DNA from 2 places in the Streptomyces sp. NBC_01294 genome. Region 2 is predicted to be linked to the other one. Evidence: riboswitches for the same ligand, from Rfam matches in the RefSeq annotation. Region 2 holds a riboswitch; the other holds the start of a gene.
The links. Region 2 has a riboswitch for cyclic di-AMP ahead of OG534_RS22035 (transglycosylase family protein). Riboswitches for the same ligand answer to the same signal wherever they lie in the genome.
Positions count from the first base shown of each region.

Region 1: another riboswitch for cyclic di-AMP. It lies ahead of OG534_RS05475 (LysM peptidoglycan-binding domain-containing M23 family metallopeptidase); the one in region 2 lies ahead of OG534_RS22035 (transglycosylase family protein).

Region 1 is NZ_CP108423.1:1,172,899-1,176,184, reverse strand. It holds gene OG534_RS05485 (aspartate aminotransferase family protein) at 1-645, shown strand, start outside; gene OG534_RS05480 (tyrosine-protein phosphatase) at 664-1,455, opposite strand; cyclic di-AMP (ydaO/yuaA leader) riboswitch at 1,772-1,947, shown strand; gene OG534_RS05475 (LysM peptidoglycan-binding domain-containing M23 family metallopeptidase) at 1,950-2,888, shown strand; gene OG534_RS05470 (SGNH/GDSL hydrolase family protein) at 3,051-3,286, shown strand, end outside.
Region 2 is NZ_CP108423.1:4,853,909-4,857,194, reverse strand. It holds gene eno (phosphopyruvate hydratase) at 1-1,114, opposite strand, end outside; gene OG534_RS22035 (transglycosylase family protein) at 1,400-2,104, opposite strand; cyclic di-AMP (ydaO/yuaA leader) riboswitch at 2,108-2,280, opposite strand; gene OG534_RS22030 (transglycosylase family protein) at 2,560-3,286, opposite strand, start outside.

The sequences.
Region 1 (3,286 bases), 3.7 Mb from region 2:
TTCTACGCGTACCAGCACGAGCCGGGAGTGGAGCCGGACCTCGTGTGCGTGGCCAAGGCGCTGTCGGGCGGCTACGTGCCGGTCGGCGCGACCCTGGGCAAGGACTGGATCTTCAAGAAGGTCTACTCGTCGATGGACCGGGTGCTCGTGCACTCCGCGAGCTTCGGGTCCAACGCGCAGGCGATGGCGGCCGGGCTGGCCGTCCTGTCGGTCATGGACGACGAGGGGCTCGTGGCCCGGGCCCGGGCGATGGGCGACCTGCTGCGCGGGCGGCTCGCGGCCCTGGTGGACGAGTACGAGCTGCTGCACGAGGTGCGCGGGCGCGGCCTGATGATCGGCATCGAGTTCGGCCGGCCCTCCTCGCTGGGGCTGCGCAGCCGGTGGACCGTGCTGCAGGCGGCCCGCAAGGGGCTCTTCGCGCAGATGGTCGTGGTGCCGCTGCTCCAGAAGCACCGGATCCTCACCCAGGTCTCCGGGGACCATCTGGAAGTCATCAAGCTGATTCCGCCGCTGGTCGTGGACGAGGCGGACGTGGACCGGTTCGTCGGCGCCTTCCGCGAGGTCATGGACGAGGCGCACGGCGGGTCCGGGCTGATGTGGGACTTCGGCAGGACGCTGGTGAAGCAGGCCGTCGCCCAGCGCTGACGGCCCGCTCCGGGCGGACTAGGACAGGAGCCGGTCCCGCAGCCGGTCGAGGGTCTCGGGCTCCAGCCCGAGGCCCTCCGCCAGATAGCGGTCCACGCCGCCCCAGAGGGTGTCGATGGTGTCGAAGGCCGCGAGCAGGTACTCGGCGCGGGCGTCGAAGAGCGGCGCGAGCAGCTCCATCACCTCGGGGGAGCGGGCCTCGGCCGACTCGCCGCTGCGGCGGACCCGGTAGCGGCGGTGCGGGGCGTTCGACTCCAGGTAGTCCGTCACGATCGCCTCGCGCTCGACCCCCAGAGCGAGCAGGGTGACGGCGATCGAGAGGCCAGCCCGGTCCTTGCCGGCCGCGCAGTGCATGAGGGCGGGGACGCTGTCCTGCGCCAGGGCGTGCACGACCCGGCTGTGCTCGGCGGTGCGCTGCTCGATGATCCCGCGGTAGGAGTTCGCCATCCGGGCCGCGGCCTTGCCGTCGCCCAGGATCGAGCGCAGCTGTTCGAGGTCCCCCTCGCGGACGAGCCTCCAGAACTCCCGGCCGTCGGCCGGGTCCGAGAGCGGGATGTTCACGTTCCGTACGCCGGGCAGCTCGACGTCCGGGCCCTCCAGCGCGTGGTCGGCGCCGTTGCGGAAATCGAAGATGGTGTGGAGGCCGAGCGAACCGAGAAATTCTGCATCGGTTTCGGTGGCATGTGCTAGATGTCCGCTTCGGAACAGTCGTCCCGTCTTGACCCTTCGTCCATCAGAAGTCGGCAATCCGCCCACATCGCGGAAATTGCGCACTCCGGTCAGCTCCGGCTCCTGTATCTGCTGGGTCACGGGGACTCCTTCGTATCACGTTGAGACTTCTGTCCGAATTGAGCTGTTTGACGCCAACTTGCCATATCCGGAGGCGAGATCGGGGGCGTCCCCGTGAGCCAGATCATACGGTGACCGTGAGTGCCTGATCACGAAAGCCGAATCGCCCGGTCGCAGGGGCTGTTGCCGGTGGGGAATGGACGCAGGGTGACGTAAATTCCGTCGTTCCCTCACCCCTGTTATTCCGTCAGGGAATTCATGGCTTGTTACCCGCGGTCCCCAGGGATTACCTTCGCGATCGATCCGGGTGGACCGCCTAATCCTGCCGCCTCCCGGGAAACCGCACTCGACCATTTCGCGCGGCAGGAGCGGGGGAACCAGGTAAGCCGCTGTCCCGGAGATCTTTTCGACGGGATCGCTCGGGGTGCAGCCGTACATGCCTCGTACATGTACAGCCGGACATCTCCAGTCCGAACCCGACAGCTCACCTCGCAGGCGCCGGAGAGGAATTCGACATGCCTGCAAAGGGTAAGCACCGCCGTCCCAAGTCCCTTTCCCTTTCTCGCGGTATCGCCTTCGCCGGCACCGGCGGCGCGGCCCTCGCGCTGCCGCTGATGGGCGCCGCCGGCGCCCAGGCGGCCGGGGCCCCGGCCGCCGCGACCGCGGTGGCTCCCGCGGTGGCCCCGCAGGTTCCGGCCTCGCTGAAGGCGGCGCCCGTCGCCGCCGTGCAGGCCGCGCCGGCCGTCTACACGGTCCTGCCGGGCGACTGCCTCTCCAAGATCGCCGAAGAGCGCAACCTGTCCGGCGGCTGGGAGGACCTGTACGCCGACAACCGCGAGGCGGTCGGCACCGACCCGTCGCTGATCCACCCGGGTCTGAAGCTGACCCTCGGTGGCCGGGGCCAGGCGGCTCCGGTCGAGGCCGCCCCCGAGGCCGCGCCGCGGCCGGCCCCGAAGGCCGCGGCGGAGCAGGCTCCGGAGCAGGCCGAGCAGGCCGCCCCGGCGCAGCCGGAGTCCGCCCCCGAGGCGCCCGCCGAGCAGCAGTCGGCCTCCGGCTTCGTGGCCCCGCTGGGCGGCGGCATCTCCACGAACTACAAGGTCGCGGGCAGCATGTGGTCCTCCGGCTACCACACCGGAGTCGACTTCATCGCGCGCGCCGGCACCACGGTCAAGGCCGTCGGCGCGGGCACCGTCGTCTCCTCCGGCTGGGCCGGCTCGTACGGCAACGAGGTCGTCATCCAGCACGCGGACGGCAAGTACTCCCAGTACGCCCACCTGTCCTCGCTCGCCGTCTCGGCCGGCCAGAGCGTCACCGCCGGCCAGAGCCTCGGCCTCTCCGGCTCGACCGGCAACTCGACCGGCCCGCACCTCCACTTCGAGATCCGCACGGGCCCGTCGTACGGCTCGGACATCGACCCGGTGAGCTACCTCCGCTCGAAGGGCGTGACCATCTGACGGCACCCGCCGCCGGAGCACGAACACGTGTGAGGCCGGGACCCGAGGGGGGTCCCGGCCTCACGTGTACATATTCCTTATCCCCCGGGTGGTATAGATCACGGCCCGTCAACCCCTCATTACGTTGGCGTAGGTTGGTTACGGGAGTGAAGGATGTCTCCCGTGGCAGCGACGACGACGAAACTCAAGACCATCGGCTCGTACGCGGCGATCGGGGACAGCTTCACCGAGGGCGTGGGGGACCCGGGACCCGGGGAATCATTTCTCGGCTGGGCGGACCGGCTCGCCGTACTCCTGGCCGACCAGCGCGAAGAGCACGACTTCCGGTATGCGAATCTCGCGGTGCGCGGGAAGCTCCTCGACCAGATCGTGGCCGACCAGCTCCCGCGGGCCAAGGC
Region 2 (3,286 bases):
CCTCGGTCTCACCGGAACGGTGCGACATCATGCACTTGAAGCCGTTGCGCTGGGCCATCTCGACGGCGTCCAGGGTCTCGGTCAGCGAACCGATCTGGTTCACCTTCACGAGCAGGGCGTTCGCGGAGCCCTCCTCGATGCCGCGGGCCAGACGCTCCGGGTTGGTGACGAAGAGGTCGTCGCCGACGATCTGGACCTTGGCGCCCAGCTTGTCGGTGAGGGTCTTCCAGCCGGCCCAGTCGTCCTCGTACAGCGGGTCCTCGATGGAGACCATCGGGTACGCGGAGACGAGCTCCTCGTAGTACTCGGTCATCTCGGCGGCCGAGCGGGACTGGCCCTCGAACTCGTACTTGCCGTCCTTGTAGAACTCGGACGCGGCGACGTCGAGCGCGAGCGCGATGTCCTTGCCCGGGACGTAGCCGGCCTGCTTGATGGCCTCGACGATGAGGTCGAGCGCGGCGCGGTTGGACTCCAGGTTCGGGGCGAAGCCGCCCTCGTCACCGAGACCGGTGGACAGGCCCTTGGTGTGCAGGACCTTCTTGAGGGTGTGGTAGACCTCGGCACCCCAGCGCAGCGCCTCGGAGAAGGACTCCGCGCCGATCGGGGCGATCATGAACTCCTGGATGTCCACGTTGGAGTCGGCGTGCGACCCACCGTTGAGGATGTTCATCATCGGAACGGGCAGCAGGTGCGCGTTCGGACCGCCGAGGTAGCGGAAGAGCGGAAGGTCCGAGGCCTCGGACGCGGCGTGCGCGACGGCGAGGGAGACGCCGAGGATGGCGTTGGCGCCGAGCGAGCCCTTGTTGTCGGTGGCGTCCAGGTCGAACATGGCCTGGTCGATCAGGCGCTGCTCGGTGGCGTCGTAGCCGACGAGCTCCGGGCCGATCTGCTCGATGACGGCGAGGACGGCCTTCTCGACACCCTTGCCGAAGTAACGGTTGGGGTCACCGTCACGCAGCTCGATGGCCTCGAATGCACCGGTGGAGGCGCCGGACGGAACTGCAGCACGGCCGGTGCTGCCATCGTCGAGGCCCACCTCGACCTCGACCGTGGGGTTGCCTCGGGAGTCCAGGATTTCCCGGGCTACGACGACGTCGATGGACGGCACGAGCATCTCCTTCTGGGATGTGACGCTGAGTGTGCGGTGGCGTGTCAGGCCGTGGGATGGCCTTGCCGCCTAGAGCCTAACCGGATCCGGGGACTCGACCGGCCGACCGCCCGGCCCCTGGGACGAAAAAGGGACCGAATACCCCTCTTCCGGGACATACGTCTCTTGATCACCGGCCCTCGGCCGGTGGCGCGCACCGCACACACCACCGCCCGGCGCGTGAGGGGAAGACGCGCCGGGCGGTGGGAAACCTGTGCTTCGTGCACATTTCTGCGGCTATGGCCGCAGTGTTCAGCTGAGCTTCAGCTTCTGACCGGGGTAGATCAGGTCGGCGTCCGAGACGATGTCCTTGTTCAGCTCGAAGAGCTTCTCCCAGCCGCCCTTGACGCCGTTGGCCTCGGCGATGGTGCCCAGGGTGTCGCCGGACTTGACCTCGTACGAGCCGTTGCCGGTCTTCGGCGCGACCGGAGCCTCGGCGCGCTCGGAGCGGGTGACCGGCGCCTCGGGGCGCTTGGTCTCCTTCTTCGGCGTGGCCTTGGTCTCGGTCTTCTTCGTCTCGGTCTTCTTGGTCTCGGTCTTCTTCGGCTTGGTCGGCGTCGTGGTGTCGCCGCCACCGGTGGACGAGGAGTTCGACAGACCCTTGCCGCAGTGCGGCCAGGCGCCCTTGCCCTGGACCTTGAGGACCTTCTCCGCGACGGCTATCTGCTGGGCCTTCGAGGCCTGGTTGGCCTGCGGGGCGTACGACTTGCCGCCGAACCCGGCCCACGTGGAGGACGAGAACTGCAGACCGCCGTAGTAGCCGTTGCCCGTGTTGATGGCCCAGTTGCCACCGGACTCGCACTGGGCGACCTTGTCCCACTCCGAGGCGGTGGCGGCGCTGGCGGTGCCCGCGGCCATCAGAGGAGCGGCGACGGCCACACCGGCGACACCGGCGAGCGTGACGATGCGGACGGCCTTGGAACCGCGGCGGTGCTTGCCCTTGCCGGAAAGCAGCATGGAGATTCTCCTCACCGACGCCTACGAGGTGAGCTGTCGGGTTCGGGCGAGTGAGTTGCCCGGCCGTGCGACCTAGCGCACGTCTTAACCCCTAGCCGGTGGCGTGACCGTCTCTCAACGGCCGCTCCCGGCACTTACCTTGGTTCCCCCGCTCCTGCCTTCGGCGCTTGACGCGACGACTGTTCCCTCCGGCCGCCGGCAGGATTCGGCGATGCGGTCGAAGGAGCCCGCGGTGGCGGGCGATTCAGAAGGTAGACAGGTCTCTCCCCGATGTTCAACGAGGAACATCGGGGAGAGAGGGCCCCTACTTGCGCTCTCCTCAAGGACATTTGCGCAGGTGAGGGCGGGGTTTGCGGAAGCCCCCAGGTGGGACACGCCAGTTGACCGAGAGAGACACATGTCTCACTTGCCGAAAACCGACATTCAACTCTTACCGGACGACTGAACTGTCCCTATTACACGGTTAGATCCAGGTTCTGGCCGGGCTTGATCAGATCGGCGTCCTCGCCGATGACCTGCTCGTTGGCCTCGTAGAGACCGTTCCAGCCGCCCTTGACGCCCTTGGCAGACGCGATGGCGGTCAGGCTGTCGCCCTCCTTGACCGTGTAGGTGGGGTTCGGCGCGCCGTCAGTCACGCCGTGCGCCTCGGGGGCGGGAGCACCTCGGTGCTTGCCGCTGCCCTCGGCGGGAGTGGCGCCCGGGGTCGCAGGGGCCGTCGTGTCGACCGGGGGCAGGCCCGGGGTCGCGGGCGGCGTCGCGGGCGAGGTCGGGTCCACCGGGAGGACCGGGACCGTCGGGTCGCCGCCGGGGGTCGCCGGGGGCGTGCCCGGGTCGCCCGGAAGGGTCGGAACCGCGGGCGGCGTCGTCGGGACGTCCGGCGCCGGCATGACGGGCAGTCCGATCGACGGGGCGTCGGGGATCAGGAAGGGGGTGCCGGACGGGCTCGGGACCGCCGGGGTCGGAGCGCCGTAGTCCGTGGAGGGCTTGCCGCCCCCGGTGGTGGGCACGGTGTCGTCGGGGCGCGACGGCGTGGGGCCGAGGGTGCTCTGCCCGCCGGGGAGACCGGGGTCCACCTGTGCGGGGGGACCCTGCCGGTCCAGTCCGGCCGAGGTCGCGCACAGCGGCCACGCCTGCGGTCCCTGCGATTGCAGCACCCGCTCGGCCACGGCGATCTGCTGGGAC